One region of the Streptomyces sp. NPDC007945 genome, then DNA from elsewhere that is predicted to be linked to it. Evidence: riboswitches for the same ligand, from Rfam matches in the RefSeq annotation. Region 1 holds a riboswitch; each other region holds the start of a gene.
What was found. A riboswitch is a leader RNA that binds a small molecule or an ion and turns the genes downstream of it on or off. The one in region 1 is predicted to bind cyclic di-AMP.

Region 1 (4,201 bases):
CGGCGTGGGCGGAGGCACCGCGGGCGCGGACGCTCTCGACGGTCCTGCCCGGGCGGTACTTGCCGGTGAGGAAGCCGGCGGCGAGCCCGTAGTACGGGACGGCGGCGAGGCCGGCGTCGGCGGCGGTGTCGAGGAGCGGGCCCTCGTACTTCTCGCGGGCGACGAGGTTGTACTCGGGCTGCAGCGCCACGTACCGGGCGAGCCCCTCGGCCTCGGCGAAGTCGAGGGAGGCGCGCAACCGCTCGGCGGAGATGTTGGAGGCGGCGACGGCCCGCACCTTGCCCTCGCGCACCAGCTGGTCGAGGGCGGTGACGATCTCCTCCACGGGCACGGACTCGTCGTCGAAGTGCGTGTAGTAGAGGTCGATGTGGTCGGTGCCGAGGCGGCGCAGGGACTCCTCCGCGCCGGCCTTGATGGTGGTGGCGGACAGGCCCTTGAGGGGCGAGTGGGCGCCGACCTTGGTGGCGACGACGATGTCGGAGCGGTTGCCGCGGGCCGCCATCCAGCGGCCGATGATGGTCTCGGACTCACCGCCCTGGTTGCCCTCGACCCACTCGGAGTAGACGTCGGCGGTGTCCAGGAAGTTGCCGCCGGCGGCGGCGTAGGCGTCGAGGACGGCGAAGGACCGCTCCTCGTCGGCGCTCCAGCCGAAGACGTTGCCGCCGAGGGCGAGCGGGAAGACGTTCAGGTCGGAGGTGCCCAGCGGGCGCAGGGGAGAGGACATGACGTCCTCAACTCCCTGCGCCGCCGGTCGTATTCCGGTCGAGGAGCCTGAACCCCGACCGGCACGCGTACGCGTCCGGAGTCAGACCGACAGGCCCTTCGAGCGCAGCCACTCCGCCGGGTCGATGCCGGAGCCGTCGGGGGTGTGGACCTCCATGTGGAGGTGGGGCCCGGTGACGTTGCCGGTGGCGCCGACGCGGCCGATGGTCTCGCCGGTGGCGACGGTCTGGCCGGCGGCCGCGGTCATCGAGGAGAGGTGGCAGTACCAGACCTCGGTGCCGTCCTCCAGCCGCAGGACGATCCGGTAGCCGTACGAGCCGGACCAGCCGGCCGACGTGATGGTGCCGCCGTGGACCGCCTTGAGGGGGGTGCCGGTGGGGGCGGCGAAGTCCAGGCCGGTGTGGTGGCCGGAGGACCACATCGAGCCGGACTGCATGTAGGTGGAGGTGAGGGTGTAGGAGGAGAGCGGCATGGAGTAGCTGGCGGCCAGCCGGGCGAGCCGCTCGGCCTCCGCCTTCTCGGCGGCGATGCGCTCGGCCTCGGCCTTCTCGGCGGCGAGCCGCTCCGCCTCCGCCTTGGCCTTCGCCTCGGCCTCGGCCTTGGCGGCGGCCTCCGCCTGTGCCTGGGCGTCGGCGGCGGCCTTCTCCGCCGCGGCCTTCTCGGCGGCGAGCTTCTCCGCGTCGACGGCGGCCTGCTGCTGCTGTTCGGCCTGCTGGAGGATGCGGGCGCGCAGGGCCTCGCCGGCATCGGCGGCGGTGGCGGTGCGCTCCTCGGCCCGGGTGCCGGCGGTGGTGTCGGCCGGGGCGGTGTACGTGACCGAGGTGAGCGGCTTCGCGGCGACGCCGCCGGCCGCGACCGGCGCGGACGCGGTGGTGGTCCGCTCCTCCTCACCGCCGGGCAGGAGGTCGCCGACGCCGGGCAGGTCGTGGGCGTCCGGCAGGCCCAGGTCGGGCAGGTCGGGGAGGGAGATGGCGACGGGGGCCTTCTCCTGCGCGGTGGCGAGGCCGCCCGCGCCGACGGCGGCGATGACGCCGACGCCGAGGACGGTGGAGGAGCGGGCGAAGTTGGAACGCTGCTTCACGACCCGGTGCCGGCCGCCGGAGCGGCTCTCGGCGCGCAGGGAGCCCTCGGTCGGGTTCCACTCGCCGGGGGCGGGGGTGAAGGAGGCCGTCTCGTACGCGCCGGGCGCGAAGCCGTCCGGGTCGTCCGCGCCGACGGCACCCCGGGCGCCGAAGGGGTCGAAGGGGGCCTCGGGTGCAGGGGTGTTGGACGCCACGGAGGCGTGCTCCTTTCCTTCCTTCTCGCCTACCGGGTTAGCTGACGGGTTCGGAGCAGGAAGGTCTCCTACGGGCTCTTCGCACGGGGGAGGTGCGAGGGGCCCGATTCACCCCAAGGGTTGGTTCCCCGGTTCCCTTACGGGATTCGGCACATGCGCACGGAGCCGTCTCTTGCGACGGCTGGGACGACCGCGCTGCGTTATCGAACGTTAATAGACACCGCACTCCTATTCCAAGCCGTTCCCCTTGATCATTCAGTGAATTGGCAGGGAATCGCCCGAGTTGAGCCCCCTTCAGTGAGCTTCCGCCCGAACCACCGAATCTGACGTTGTGTCAATTGTTATCGCTGTGAGACCTTGTGGGCACGGACCGTGACCGGCTCCGGTCAGTGCGCCACCGGCCCCGGCGGCACCACCGGCATCGTCCGCCGCCGCTCCGGCGCCCCCGCCGTCGGCCGACTCACCGCGAGCAGCGCCATGTCGTCCGTCGACCCGCCGCCGGTGTGCCGCCGCACGTCGTCCACGAGCGCGTCGAGGAGCTCCTCGGGACCCGGGAAGACCGCCCCCGCCAGCCGGGCCGCCGGATCGTAGAAGACGCCGTGCGCGTCCCGCGCCTCCGACACCCCGTCCGTGTGGAACAGCAGCGTCGCGCCCGGCGGGTACGGCCACGCGTCGGCCCGGTCCGGCCCCACCGCCAGCTCCCCCATCCCGAGCGGCAGCGCCGCCTCGGCCGGCTCCAGCGGCTCCACGCGCCCGTCCCCGTACAGCAGCAGCGGCGGCGGATGCCCCCGGTTCACGATCCGTACGACCCCGCCCGCGCGCGGGATCTCGGCCAGCACCGCCGTCGTGAACCCCTCGACGGCGTCGAGGCCCTCGCGCCGCGTCCCCTCCCGCGTCAGGGCCCGTTCGAGCCGCGCCGCCACCCCCTCCAGGGCCGCCTCCTGCTCGGCCGCCTCCCGGAAGGCGCCGATCACCACGGCCACCGCCTCCACCGCGTCCATCCCCTTGCCCCGTACGTCGCCGACCAGGAGCCGCACCCCGTGCGGGGTGTCCTGCACGGCGAAGAGGTCGCCGCCGATGAACGCGTCCGCCTGCGCCGCCTCGTACCGCGCCGCGCACTGGAGCCCGCCGATCCGCTCCGCCGGCATCGGCAGCACCGCCCGCTGCGCCGCCTCCGCGATGACCCGCGCCGACGCGAGCCGCTCGCCGCTGCGCCGCACCACGAAGTTGATCAGCATCGCCAGCGCCGAGACGGTCACCACGGTGAGGGTCTCGGTGAGCGAGGGCACGTCGGAGAGCGTGCGGTTGTACGCGTGCAGCCCGACGGAGGCGAGGATCGCCGCGAGCCCGGTCAGCAGGGTCGTGAGCCGGGAGAAGAACGGCGCGGCGATCAGCGGGGCGGCGGAGAACAGCGGCGCCGCCGTGTACGCGGGCGGGGTGCACAGGTCGAAGACCACCCCGCCGAGGATGATCAGCGGCGGCAGCGCCCGCAGGAACCTCCGGGTCGCCCCGAAGGCCACCGGCGGCCGCGGCTCACCCCCGTAGGGGCCGCGGGGCGCACCGGACCCGGCGATACGGCCGCCGGGCTCCTCGCCCCGAGGGTGTGCCACCTGAGAACTCCTGACCGGTCGGGGCCCGCCACCGGACCGTGCGGGCCTGGACCCGCGACCGCACACCCCTCAAGCCTCCCCGACCCGGGCCCGCCCGGCGACCGGCGGCGTCCGACCGGCTGACCCGGGGGCGCGCCGCCCCTTTCCCAGGCACGCGGTCGGCCTCCCCTCCCCAGCAGGCCGACCGGTGCGGTTCTGGCCGCCGTTTACTTCAGGCGCGGGCGCCCCACCGGCCTCACAGGTTCCGCTCGGCCCACACCGTCAGGGCGTCCCGCACCAGGACGGCGGTGCCCTCGCCGTGCCGGTCGTAGTTCTTGGCGAACCTCGGGTCGTCCACGTACATCCGGCCGAGCCCGATCAGGTACTCCTTCGTCGGCGTGGTGGTGCCCGACAGCCACAGGTACTGCCTCCGGGCCAGCGCCTGCACCTCGTCGCTGTCCGCCGCGAGCCCGGCCGCGGCGGCCGCGCCGAAGTCGCGGGCGATGGCCGCCTGCGTCTCCATGAACTCCTTCTTCTCGGCGTCGCTCAGCGAGCGCCACCAGCGGTCGCCCCGCTCGTACGCGTCGCGGCCCCACCGTTCGGTGACCTCCGC
Region 2 (4,201 bases), on a different contig from region 1:
GAGTGACCGGATCCGCCCTGGCACTGCCGCTCCTCGCCACCGGCTCCGCCTCCGCCGCCGACGCGGCCACCTGGGACCGGGTCGCCGCCTGCGAGTCCGGCGGCCAGTGGAGCGCCAATCTGGGCAACGGCGCGTACGGCGGCCTCCAGATGACGCAGGAGGCGTGGGAGCGGCACGGCGGGCTCGCGTACGCCCCCAGCCCCGACCTCGCCAGCCGCGCCCAGCAGATCGCCGTCGCCGAGGTGGCGCTCTCCGCCGGCAGCACCGACTGGGACACCTGCGCCCCGATCGCGGGCCTGAAGAACGACGGCAAGCCCACGGGTGTGCGGCCGGGCCCCGCCGTCCAGCAGGAGGACGAGGGCGGGGTGGCGCCGGAGTCCAACTGGACCGGCGGCACCGCCGTGCCCTCCGCGCCCGCCGAGGTCGAGGAGGCCGAGGAGGCGACGGAGACGACGCCGCGGGCCCCCGAGGCCGTGGAGGAGAAGGGGAGCGGCACCACCGCCCCGACGGCCCCGGCGGCCCCGACCGCCCCCGTCGCGCCCGCGACGCCGCCTTCCGCCGGCGCCACCACCCCGCCGCCCGCGACCGCCACCCCCGACGCGCCCACCGGCACCACTCCGGCGGCCCCGGACGCCTCCACGGGCACGCCGGGCACGCCCGGCGCCCCGGAGGACACGCCGGAGGCCCCCGAGGCCCCCCTGGCGCCCACCACCCCGGTGACCCCCGGCGCGGAGGGCACGCCTGACGCGCCGTCGGCGACGCCGGGCACGGGCAAGCACCGGGGCGAGGCCGCCCCGGAGGAAAGTGGCGTAACGGACACTATGCAGGATTACGGGCGACATGCCGCAGCTGCGGACAAGGTCACATCAACTACCGTCAAGTCGGACGCAAGTGACGCCTACACCGTGCGGCCGGGTGACAGCCTGTCGGAGATTGCTCAGGAGAACGATCTTGTCGGCGGCTGGGACGCCCTCTACGACGCCAACCGCCAGACGGTCGGGGCCGATCCGGACCTCATCCTCCCTGGTCAGAGCCTTGAGCTGAAGGCGGACGCCGCGGCGAAGTGAGGGCGCTTCAGGGGTGTATGTCCGCTTTTAGGAAAGTGAGACATGGGTCTCTTCGCCCCAACTGGCGTGTCGCGTCCGCAAACTTTGCTTCCGTCAGGCCTCACCTGCGCAAACGAGGTCTGACGGAGTGCAAGTAAGGGCGTTTTGTCCGACGTAAGCCTCTTTGAACTTCGAGCACCTGTGTGTCTACGGTCGTCACCGCTCGCCACCGCGGGCCCCGTCGACCGAAACGCCGAGTCCTGCCGTCGGTCGCCGGGAACTGTCGTCGCGAAAGCGCCGCAGGCAGGAGTGGGGGACCCAAGGTTCGTGCCGGTCCCGGCCGTCGACCAGACGGACGGAACGACCGGCTAGGGGTGAAGCCGCACGCAAGGACGTGTGGCCGGGCGAACTCTTCAAGCCCGAACCCGACAGCTCACCTCACAGGCGTCGGTGAAGAGGAAACTCCATGCTGTTCTCCGGCACGGGCAAGCGTCGTCGTCCCTCCAAGGCCACCCGCGTCGTCGCCCTCGTCGGCGTCACCGGCGCGGCCGTCGCCGCCCCGCTGATGGCCGCGGGCACCGCTTCCGCCGCCACCGCCTCCGAGTGGGACCGCGTCGCCCAGTGCGAGTCCGGCGGCAACTGGTCGATCAACACCGGCAACGGCTACTACGGCGGCCTCCAGTTCTCGGCCTCCACCTGGGCCGCGTACGGCGGCACCGCCTACGCCCCCACGGCCAACCAGGCCAGCAAGTCGCAGCAGATCGCCGTGGCCGAGAAGGTCCTCGCGGGCCAGGGCAAGGGCGCCTGGCCGAGCTGCGGCGTCGGCCTCTCCTCCGCCTCCTACGACGGTGGCGCCGCCGAGGCCGCCGCCCCGCAGCAGCAGAGCGCCCCGCAGCAGAGCGCCCCGAAGCGCTCCGCCGAGCAGCCCGCCACCCGCAGCGAGCAGCGCCAGGCCCCGAAGCCGCGCACCCAGGCCGCTCCGCAGGCCGCCGCCAAGAAGACCGTCACCACCCCGACCGGCAAGAAGGTCAAGAAGGGCGACGGCGAGTACAAGGTCGTGGCCGGCGACACCCTCAGCAAGATCGCCAAGGCGCAGGGCGTCGACGGCGGCTGGGCCGAGCTCTTCGAGCTCAACGAGGACGTCGTCGAGAACGCCGACCTGATCTACCCGGGTCAGCAGCTCCACCTGAAGTGAGCCCCGCGGCACCGGTGAGTCCGGCGGCTCACCGGCGCCCGACGACCCTCCCGCGGTGACCACCCCGGTCCCGAGCCCCTTCCCCCGTGGCTCGGGACCGGGGTTCCGTCGTTACCGTCCAGTAGTTCACGGTCCTTTCGTCCCCTCCTGCATGCTCTTGGGCCCTTTTTCGTCCCAGGGGACGGGCGGTCGGCTGGCTGGAGCGCCGGAGCCGGTTAGGCTCTTGTCGCAAGGCGAACGAGACCTTGCGACCCATGCGTCACACCTAGCGTCACATCCCAGAAGGAGATGCTCGTGCCGTCCATCGACGTCGTCGTAGCCCGGGAAATCCTGGACTCCCGAGGCAACCCCACGGTCGAGGTCGAGGTCGGCCTCGACGACGGCAGCACCGGCCGTGCTGCCGTGCCGTCCGGTGCCTCCACCGGTGCGTTCGAGGCCCTGGAGCTCCGCGACGGTGACCAGAACCGCTACCTCGGCAAGGGCGTCGAGAAGGCCGTCCTCGCCGTCATCGAGCAGATCGGCCCGGAGCTCGTCGGCTACGACGCCACCGAGCAGCGCCTGATCGACCAGGCCATGTTCGACCTGGACGCCACCCCGGACAAGTCGTCGCTCGGCGCCAACGCCATCCTCGGCGTCTCGCTCGCCGTCGCGCACGCCGCCTCCGAGGCCAGCGACCTCCCGCTCTTCCGCTACCTCGGCGGACCGAACGCGCACCTGCTGCCCGTTCCGATGATGAACATCCTCAACGGTGGGTCGCACGCCGACTCCAACGTCGACATCCAGGAGTTCATGATCGCCCCGATCGGCGCGGAGTCCTTCTCCGAGGCCCTCCGCTGGGGCACCGAGGTCTACCACACCCTCAAGTCCGTCCTGAAGACCAAGGGCCTCTCCACCGGCCTCGGCGACGAGGGCGGCTTCGCCCCGAACCTCGGCTCCAACCGTGAGGCGCTCGACCTCATCCTGGAGGCCATCAAGCAGGCCGGCTACGTGCCCGGCAAGGACGTCGCCCTCGCCCTGGACGTCGCCGCCTCCGAGTTCTACAAGGACGGCAAGTACCTCTTCGAGGGCAAGGAGCGCTCCGCCGCCGAGATGACGGAGTACTACGAGGAGCTCGTCTCCGCGTACCCGCTCGTCTCCATCGAGGACCCGCTGTTCGAGGACGACTGGGCCGGCTGGAACGTCATCACCGAGAAGCTCGGCGACAAGGTCCAGCTCGTCGGCGACGACCTCTTCGTCACCAACCCCGAGCGCCTCGCCCGCGGCATCGAGGAGAAGTCCGCCAACGCCCTCCTGGTGAAGGTCAACCAGATCGGCTCGCTGACCGAGACCCTCGACGCCGTCGAGCTCGCCCAGCGCAACGGCTTCAAGTGCATGATGTCCCACCGCTCCGGCGAGACCGAGGACGTCACCATCGCCGACCTCGCCGTCGCCACCAACTGCGGCCAGATCAAGACCGGCGCCCCGGCCCGCTCCGAGCGCGTCGCCAAGTACAACCAGCTGCTGCGCATCGAGGAGATCCTCGACGACGCCGCCGTCTACGCCGGCCGCAGCGCCTTCCCGCGCTTCAAGGGCTGACCTGCCCGGCGCCTGTAGTTACGTACGTCCCCGCACACGGTCCCGTACCGTGTGCGGGGACGTACGCGCGATCAGGGGAGGCGAGACGGCATGGCCGTGAAGAACGGGGACCGGTTCTCCACCGCGACCCGGATCAGGCTGCTCGGCGAGCAGACCGCGGCCCGTGTCTACCGCTCCCAGACCCGCCGCCAGGCCCGGCGCTCCCGGCTCACCGGCCGCGCCGCCTTCCTCGCCCTAGTGGTCTGCTCCCTCGTCGTCGCCCTCGCCTACCCGATAAGGAGCTACGTCTCCCAGCAGGGCGAGATCGCCGAACAGGAGCGCAGGGCGGCCGAGGCGGCCCGGCGGGTCGAGGAGCTGCGGGACGAGAAGGCCCGCCTCCAGGACC
Region 3 (4,201 bases), on a different contig from region 1:
GCTCGGCAACCTGTACGACGGTTCGTACCGCGCGGCCCTGCGGCCCCGGGCCTGCCCCCTCGCCGTCTGCGACTGCCACATCGGCTACGTCCACCTGGAGACGCTGCCGCTGTACGACGTCTTCGCCGGCGGGGTCCTGGAACGGATCCCCGCCGGCCGCCCCTGATCTACAGGGGCATGAGGTCGGGGCGCTTGGCCGCGACGTGGTCGCCGGAGCTCTCGCCGCGCAGCCGCCGTCCGATCCACGGCACCAGGTACTCGCGCGCCCAGTGGATGTCGTCGCGGCGGACCTCCAGGGGCCCGCGGGCGGGCAGCGGCGGCCACGCCTGGTCCGGGTCGGCGGGCACCGGCAGGCCGAGGACCTGGGCGGCGCGCAGCGCGACCCGGGTGTGGCCCTCGGGCGAGAGGTGCAGCCGGTCGTCGTCCCAGGCCCGCCGGTCCTGCACCGACCTCAGCGACCACAGGTCGAGGACCGGGCAGTCGTAGCGGTCGGCGATGGCGCGGACGTGGGCCGTGTACGTGGCGATCTTGCCGCGCAGGTGCTTGAGGACCGGTACGTCACGGGTGTCGAATCCGGTGGTCACCATGACGGTGCCGACGGCGGAGGTGAGGTCCCGCACCGCCCGCTCGAACCGCTCGGCGACGTCGTCGGGGTCGGTGCCGGGGCGGATGATGTCGTTGCCGCCCGCGCAGAACGTGACCAGGTCGGGCGCGAGCTCCTTGGCCCGGGGGACCTGCTCGCTCACGATCTGGTCGAGGAGGCGGCCGCGGACCGCGAGGTTGGCGTAGCGGAACTCCTGGTGGTCCGGCAGCTGGTCGGCGAGGAGCACCGCGAAGCGGTCCGCCCAGCCGACGTAGGTCCCGTCCGGTCCCGGGTCTCCGACGCCCTCGGTGAAGCTGTCGCCGATCGCCGCGTACGACCCGATTCCCCCGACCGCCCCGAACACGTTCTCTTCTGTTGCTTTCGAATCGTCTGCCACGACAGCACATCCTTCCTTTTCGGATGTGACCTACGCGACCGTAAGGAGGGGTTGACGACGGGTGATATATGCCACCGATAAAGAATTTGCCAAGCCCGGAACAGGGCGAGGGCCCGGCACGTACGTGCCGGGCCCTCGGTGGCCGTGGGGCCGGTCGCGTCAGATCGCGACGCCGTGCTGGCGCAGGTAGGCCAGCGGGTCGATGTCCGCGCCGTAGCTGGGCGAGGTGCGGATCTCGAAGTGCAGGTGCGGGCCGGTCGAGTTGCCGGTGGAGCCGGAGAGACCGATCTGCTGGCCGCCGCTCACCGACTGGCCGGCGGAGACGGCCAGGGAGGAGAGGTGGGCGTACTGCGAGTAGTTGCCGTCGGCGTGCTGGATGACGACCTCGTTGCCGTAGGCGCCGCTCCAGCCGGCGGAGACGACCGTGCCGGCGCCGACGGCGCGGACGGTGGTGCCGGAGGAGGCGATGAAGTCGGCACCGGTGTGGTAGCCGGAGGACCACATGGAGCCGGAGGCGCGGTACGGGGTGGAGACGCCGCCGGTGACCGGGGCGACCCAGCCGGTGGCGGCCGGGGCGGCGGCCGGGGCCGCGGCGCGCTCGGTGGAGCGGGAGGCGCGGGTCTGCTCGGCGGCCTTCGCCTTGGCCTTCGGGGCGGCCTTGACGGCGGCCTTCGGGGCGGCGGCCTTCGGCGCGGCCGACTGGGCGGCGGGCTTCGGGGCCGCGGCCCCGGCGGGGTTCTTGGCGCCGAGGGTGAGCTTCATGCCCGGAAGGATCAGCGAGGGGTTCTCGCCGACGACCTGCCGGTTGTCGGCGTAGAGCCGCTTCCAGCCGCCGGCGACGTCGTGGTCGGCGGCGATCTTGGACAGGTAGTCGCCGGCGACGACGGAGTACGTGGTCGGGGCGGCGGCGGCCTTGGCGGCCGGGGCGGCCTGGACCTGGGCCTGCGCGGTGGCGGCCACGGTGCCGGCGACGGCGGCCGGGGCGGCCTGCTCGGCGGCGTGGGCGCCGGTCGCGCCGAACAGCGGCAGGGCGACGACGGCGCCACCGGTGCCGGCGGCGACGAGGCCACGGGTGATCAGGGTGGACTTCTGGCGGCGGTGCTTACCCTTTGCGGGCATGGCGAATTCCTCTCCGGCGCCTGCGAGGTGAGCTGTCGGGTTCGGACTGGAGATGTCCGGCCGCGATTCTCACGCGACTTCACCCCGAGCCGTCCTGCGTCGCGGGACCGGCGTACTTCCTTGGGTCCCCCGCTCCTGCCACGCGTGGACGGGTGTGAATTCCGGACGGTGGCAGGATTCGGCGGTCCGACCGGATTGACGGCGACGCTAGACGAGCGGGGTCGGCGGGAACAAGCCACGGAATTCGACGGGCATTCCGGGACGATCTTCGGGCCCGAAATTCCGGTCACCCTCCGTGGATGACGGCCCCTCGAAACCCTTTTCAGGGCGGGTGGTTGGCCGGGGCGGTCGGCCACGATCCGTCACTTCTATGACCCTGCTCACGCACGGAATTCCATCTCCCCCTCAACCAGGGCTTGTTATACCAAGACCTTCCAATACGGACAGATCGCCCATTACCGGCCAGGGGGGTGCGCGGCGACCCGCCCGCCGGGATGATTGCCGGGGGAACCGATCTCGTACGGCCCCGTGAACGCCTACCCCCAGGAGCATCCGTGACGCAGCAGCTGCCGCAGGTCCAGCCCCTCGACTCCGGCGAGCCCGAGCTCGCGGCGGTCCGCAACTTCCGTGACGTGGCCGGGCTGCCCACCACCGACGGACGCGCGGTCCGGCCCGGCGTCCTCTTCCGCAGCGGTCACCTCGCCGAGGCCACCGAGTCCGACGCGGCCTTCCTCTCCGGCCTCGGCCTGCACACGATCTTCGACTTCCGCAACGAGGCCGACGCCAAGGTGGAGGGCCCGGACGTGGAGCTCCCGGGCGTGCGGAACGTGAACATACCGCTGAGCGACCCGGCGGACGGCAAGGAGTTCTGGCGGATGGTCCGCGAGGGCGACCTCGACACGCTGCGGGGACTGCTCGGCGACGGCAGGGCGGCGGAGCGGATGACCTCCGCGTACCGCCGGATGATCGTGGAGCGGACCGCCGAGCACAGCCGGATCCTGCACTCCCTCGCCGAGGAGGCCGTCCCGGTCCTGATGCACTGCGCGGCCGGCAAGGACCGCGCCGGGCTCTCGATCGCGATCACCCTGCTCGCGCTGGGCGTGGAGCGCGAGGCCATCGAGGCCGACTACGTGAAGTCGGGCGCCCCGCACCGGCGCTACAAGGTGCGCCGCAGCTCCACCGCCCGGGACGCGATGGCGCCCGAGGTGATGGAGCTGCTGAGCCCGCTCTTCGACGCGCGGGTGGAGTACCTGCGGGCCGCCTTCGAGACCATCGAGACGACCTGGGGTTCCGTCGACGCCTACCTGGCGGACGGCCTGAAGCTGGCGCCGGAGACCCGTGAGCGGCTGCGGGAGCGGTTCCTCACGGAGGCGTGAGGCCGCGGGTCCGGCGCGGTCACTGGTTCTGCCCGCCCAGCATGAAGAGCAGGTAGAGGAAGCCGGCGAAGAGGTGACCGGCGATCAGGTAGGCGAAGAGGCGGAGCACCAGCCCCTTGGGGAACTTCCCCTCGCCGCGCTCCTCACCGGTGACCGCGGCGGGCGCCTTGGACGGGGCGGAATTCACTGACTTGTCGGACATGTCGACCAACCCTTCGGGACTCAGCGGGCGTGCGGGGTGCCGCCGCCCAGACACAGCTCGGCGGCCGGGCTCTGCAGGAGCGTGTGGACGAAGAGCACCTCGGCGCCGGCGCGGCCGGCCGCGCCGATCCGGTGCGGGGTGAGCGAGTCGAAGTGCGCGCTGTCCCCGGGGCCGAGCAGGTGGACGGTCTCGCCCAGGGCGAGCCGGACCTCCCCTTCGAGCACGTGCAGCCACTCCTCGCCGGGGTGGACACGCACGATGTCGGCCCGGGTGGCGTAGGGCACGTGGACGCGCAGGCACTGCATGGCCCGGCCCGCGCCGCCCGCCTGCCGGTAGATCCAGCCGTCGGCCTCGACCGGCTCGGAGCGGTCGGCCCGGATCACCGGGTCGCGCTCCGCGGGGGTCTCGCCGAGCAGCTCGGCGACCGTCGTACCGTAGATGCGGGCGAGGGCCAGGAGCATCGGCAGCGAGGGCTGCCGGTTCCCTGTCTCGAGCCGCGAGAGGTGCGCCGGGGAGAGCCCGGC
Region 4 (4,201 bases), on a different contig from region 1:
GTGGAACGCGCTCCTGGAACTCCTGGCGTCCGCCGGAAAGGTGGAGGTCGAGGAGGCGGCGGCCGCCCTGGACGTCTCCGCCGCCACGATCCGCCGCGACCTCGACGAACTGGCCGAGCAGCGCCTCCTCGTCCGCACGCGCGGCGGGGCCGTCGCGCACGGCGTCTCGTACGAACTGCCGCTGCGCTACAAGTCGGGCCGGCACGCGGCCGAGAAGGCGCGGATCGCCGCGGCGGCGGCCGAACTGATCACCCCCGGCGAGGTCGTCGGCCTGAACGGCGGGACGACGACCACCGAGGTGGCGCGGGCCCTGGCGCTGCGCTTCGCGGGCGAGCGCGCCGAGAGCGGAACCCCGACCGCCGCCTCCGGCCCCGCCCTGACGGTGGTCACCAACGCGCTGAACATCGCCGCCGAGCTGGCGGTGCGTCCGCAGATCAAGCTCGTGACGACCGGCGGGGTCGCGCGCCCGCAGACCTACGAACTGGTGGGCCCGCTGGCCGCCGGCGTCCTGGGCGAGGTCGCCCTCGACACCGTCGTCCTCGGGGTGGACGGGATCGACCCGGAGTTCGGGGCGATGGCCCACCAGGAGGAGGAGGCCGGCATCAGCCGGCTCTTCGCGGAACGCGCGAGCCGGGTCGTGGTGGTGACCGACGCGTCGAAGCTGGGACGGCGCGCCTTCGCCCGCATCTGCGGCCTGGACCGGGTCGACCTGCTGCTCACCGACACCGCGATCGACGCCGGTACGGCGGACCGCCTGTCGGAGGCCGGCGTCCGCGTCCTCACGGTCTGACCACGTGACGACCTGACGGTCGGCGCGTCGCACGAGGTGGGCTCCGCGGACGGCCGGCACGAGGTCACGATCCGGCTGCCCCCGACCGCGCCCGGCCGCGCCGCCGCACCGGCCACGTCGGGACGGGCGCGCCGAGCGTCACCGGCCGACCGGCTCCCCGCGCGGTCACCGCCCGGCCAGGGCCGCGCGCCGGATCGTGGCGTCGAGGAGCGCGAGCGCGTCCTCTGCGGTACGGCCCGGGGCGCGATTCCAGGGGCCGATGAGCCCGTGCCAGCCGCGGGACCGCAGCTCGGTCATGATCCAGGCACCGGCCTCGTTCATGGTGGCCGCGCTGCCGTGGCCGAGCCGGTGGGCGGCGAGGAGGGCGCCGCAGAGGCAGCGGGCGCCGCGCGCGTCGCGCAGCTTGTACGGGGTGTTCTGCCACCCCCAGTCGGTCAGCACCCGGCGCGCGTACGCCAGGTGGACGGAGGGGCGCACGTCGGCCCGGCCGATCCTGCGCCACACGTGCAGCCGGTCCGGGAGGGCGGCACCGATCCGGCCGGGCAGCGGGCGTTCGGCGGGCGGGGCCGGGGGCAGCGTGCCGAGCGCGTCCAGGGCTTCGGCGACGAGCCGGTCCACGGGGACGGAGAGGAGACTCCGCCAGGCCTCGGGGGCGGCGCTCTCGTAGAGGCGGGCCGCCTCGCGGTCGAGGGCGTCGGGGTCGGTCAGCAGGGCGAGGGAGGACATTCCCCCATCATGAGCGGCAATGTCTGCTTTGCGCGCTATGCGCCATACCTCTCACCCTCAAGTCATCACACAATTCCCCTAAAGGAGCTAGACGCCCTATTCGGACATTGCGCCTGCCGTGACGCGACTCACTTTCTCCGCCTCGCGAGCGGCCGTCCCTCCGTCACCACCCGCACGGGACAAGGGATTCCGGATCGCACGCCGAAATGATGGATCTTCAATTCCATCCATTCGATCTTCGGCTCCTGATTTCCCGTGCATTCGCGTCTTGTTCCCCGCGGTATTCCTCGCCTACGGTCACCTCCATTCGGACGGACGCCGAATCCTGCCACCGCCCGAAAGACCACCCATTTCACCCGACGGCAGGAGCGGGGGACCCACCACACCGCCGTTCCGGAGGTCCGGAACGGCTCGGGGTGAAGCCGCGTGCGCGCGGCCGGACAGCTCCAGTCCGAACCCGACAGCTCACCTCGCAGGCGCCGGAGAGGAAACCGTCATGCCCGCTCACGGCAAGCACCGCCGCCCCCGACGCAGCCCCGTCACCCGAGGTCTCGCCTTCGCCGGCACCGGCGGCGTGGCCCTCGCCCTGCCCCTGGTCGTGCCCGCCACGGCCGGCGCCGCGCCCTCCGCGCAGCCGGCGGCGCCGACCGCCGCCGTCACCGCCCGGGCCGTCGCGGCCGTCGCCCCCCAGGCGCCCACCGCCCCCGCGGCCCCCCGCGCGTACACCGTCGTGAAGGGCGACTCGCTTTCCCTGATCGCCCACCGAAAGGGAATTCAGGGCGGCTGGAAGTCGCTTTACCAGGCGAACAGGGAAGCCGTGGGTGACGATCCGTCACTCATTCACCCGGGCCTTGAACTGACGATTCGTCGGGATTCCGCCGAGCGCGCCGCCGAGCCGGTCACGAAGACCACCGCGAAGACGGCCGCGAAGCCGGCCCGCAAGGCCGCCGCGAAGTCCGCCGAGGCCGCGTCCGCCGGTTCCGCCGAACGGGCGAGCCGCTCCGCCGCCCGTGCCGCGGCCCCGGCCGTCCAGGCCCAGCCGGCCGCCGCGAAGGCCGCCCCCCGGTACGCCGACAACCTCGACGGCTGGATCCGCGAGTCGCTCGACGTCATGGCCCGCTACGGCATCCCCGGCTCGTACGACGGCATCCTCCGCAACGTGATGCGCGAGTCCTCCGGGAACCCCCTTGCCGTCAACCTCTGGGACTCGAACGCCGCCAAGGGCACCCCCTCCAAGGGCCTGCTCCAGGTCATCGACCCGACCTTCGCCGCGTACCACGTGCCGGGCACCTCCCTCGACCCGTACGACCCCGTCGCGAACATCACCGCCGCCTGCAACTACGCGGCCGACCGGTACGGCTCCATCGACAACGTCAACGGCGCCTACTGATCCGTCCCGCCGGTCACGGCGGCGAAGTGGGCCGCGAACCACTCCGCCGCCAGCGCCGCCACCTCCTCCAGGGCCCCCGGTTCCTCGAAGAGGTGGCCGGCGCCCGGCACGACCTCCAGCCGGCTCTCGCAGCGCAGCAGCGCCTCGGCCCGCCGGTTCAGATCGAGGACGAGCTCGTCGGCGCCGCCGACGATCAGCAGCGTCGGGGCCCGCACCCCGCCGAGCCGCTCCCCCGCCAGGTCGGGCCGTCCGCCCCGGGACACCACGGCCGCCACGTCGTCGTCCTCTTCCGCCGCCGCCCACAGCGCGGCGGCGGCCCCGGTGCTGGCCCCGAAGTAGCCGCGCGGCAGGCCGCCGGTGCCGGACCGCCCCGCCGCCCAGGCGGCGGCGCCGCCCAGCCGATCCGCGAGCAGCGGGGTGTCGAAGACCCGTGCGCGGTCGCCCGCCTCGGTCTCCGTGAGCAGGTCGAAGAGGAGGGTGGCGAGCCCGGCCCGGTTCAGGGCGGCCGCCACCGCGCGGTTGCGCGGGCTGTGCCGGCCGCTGCCGCTGCCGTGCGCGAAGAGCACCAGGCCCGACGCCCCGTCGGGCATCGCCAGCTCGCCCGGCAGCTCGCCGCCCCCGGCCGCGACGCTTACCGCCGTGTGCCGGACGGCCGGCCCGCGTGCCGCCCGGCTCCGGTCGAGGCGGGCCACCACCTCGGCGTCCGGCGTCTGGTCGAACGCCCGGTAGAACTGCCCGACCGCGTAGAAGTCCTCCGGAGTGTGCACGGCGACCGTCTCGTCGGCCTCGCCGCGGACCCGCGCCGTCCAGCCGTACGGCGCCACGGGGACGGCCAGCACGATCCGGGCGGCTCCGGCGGCGCGTACCGCCCGGCAGGCGGCGAGCGCGGTCGCGCCGGTGGCCAGCCCGTCGTCGACGACCACCGCCGTACGCCCCTCCAGCGGCACTGGCCTGCGGCTGCCCCGGTACGCGCGGGACCGCTCGGCCATGACCAGCCGCTCGCGCTCCTCGGCCGCCTCCAGCTCCCTGCCGGACACGCCGGCGTCGCGCACCACCTGCTCGTTCACCACCCGGACGCCGCCCTCGCCGATGGCCCCCATGGCCAGCTCCGACCTGCTCGGCACGCCCAGCTTCCGCACCAGGCAGATGTCCAGCGGCGCGTCGAGCGCCTCGGCCACCTCCGCCGCCACCGGCACCCCGCCGCGCGGCAGCCCGAGGACGACGACGTCGGCGCCCCGGAGATGGCCGAGCCGGTCGGCGAGCTGCCGCCCGGCGTCGGCCCGGTCGGTGAAATA

Region 2: linked by a shared signal. The riboswitch ahead of ACFZCF_RS28435 (transglycosylase family protein) and the one ahead of ACFZCF_RS10800 (peptidoglycan DD-metalloendopeptidase family protein) in region 1 are both predicted to bind cyclic di-AMP.
Region 3: linked by a shared signal. The riboswitch ahead of ACFZCF_RS21135 (peptidoglycan DD-metalloendopeptidase family protein) and the one ahead of ACFZCF_RS10800 (peptidoglycan DD-metalloendopeptidase family protein) in region 1 are both predicted to bind cyclic di-AMP.
Region 4: linked by a shared signal. The riboswitch ahead of ACFZCF_RS14890 (transglycosylase SLT domain-containing protein) and the one ahead of ACFZCF_RS10800 (peptidoglycan DD-metalloendopeptidase family protein) in region 1 are both predicted to bind cyclic di-AMP.

What each region holds. Positions count from the first base shown of each region.
Region 1 is NZ_JBIBJV010000003.1:20,984-25,184, forward strand. Features, by position in the region: gene ACFZCF_RS10795 (aldo/keto reductase) at 1-724, opposite strand, end outside; gene ACFZCF_RS10800 (peptidoglycan DD-metalloendopeptidase family protein) at 806-1,999, opposite strand; cyclic di-AMP (ydaO/yuaA leader) riboswitch at 2,011-2,161, opposite strand; gene ACFZCF_RS10805 (SpoIIE family protein phosphatase) at 2,386-3,609, opposite strand; gene ACFZCF_RS10810 (MerR family transcriptional regulator) at 3,845-4,201, opposite strand, start outside.
Region 2 is NZ_JBIBJV010000011.1:140,723-144,923, forward strand. Features, by position in the region: gene ACFZCF_RS28430 (transglycosylase family protein) at 1-1,067, shown strand, start outside; cyclic di-AMP (ydaO/yuaA leader) riboswitch at 1,332-1,508, shown strand; gene ACFZCF_RS28435 (transglycosylase family protein) at 1,513-2,241, shown strand; gene eno (phosphopyruvate hydratase) at 2,530-3,816, shown strand; gene ACFZCF_RS28445 (septum formation initiator family protein) at 3,907-4,201, shown strand, end outside.
Region 3 is NZ_JBIBJV010000006.1:309,666-313,866, reverse strand. Features, by position in the region: gene ACFZCF_RS21145 (STM4011 family radical SAM protein) at 1-166, shown strand, start outside; gene ACFZCF_RS21140 (SGNH/GDSL hydrolase family protein) at 168-980, opposite strand; gene ACFZCF_RS21135 (peptidoglycan DD-metalloendopeptidase family protein) at 1,140-2,099, opposite strand; cyclic di-AMP (ydaO/yuaA leader) riboswitch at 2,104-2,260, opposite strand; gene ACFZCF_RS21130 (tyrosine-protein phosphatase) at 2,654-3,475, shown strand; gene ACFZCF_RS21125 (DUF6126 family protein) at 3,495-3,677, opposite strand; gene ACFZCF_RS21120 (helix-turn-helix domain-containing protein) at 3,698-4,201, opposite strand, start outside.
Region 4 is NZ_JBIBJV010000004.1:154,851-159,051, reverse strand. Features, by position in the region: gene ACFZCF_RS14900 (DeoR family transcriptional regulator) at 1-790, shown strand, start outside; gene ACFZCF_RS14895 (hypothetical protein) at 956-1,516, opposite strand; cyclic di-AMP (ydaO/yuaA leader) riboswitch at 1,823-2,008, shown strand; gene ACFZCF_RS14890 (transglycosylase SLT domain-containing protein) at 2,013-2,906, shown strand; gene ACFZCF_RS14885 (phosphoribosyltransferase family protein) at 2,900-4,201, opposite strand, start outside.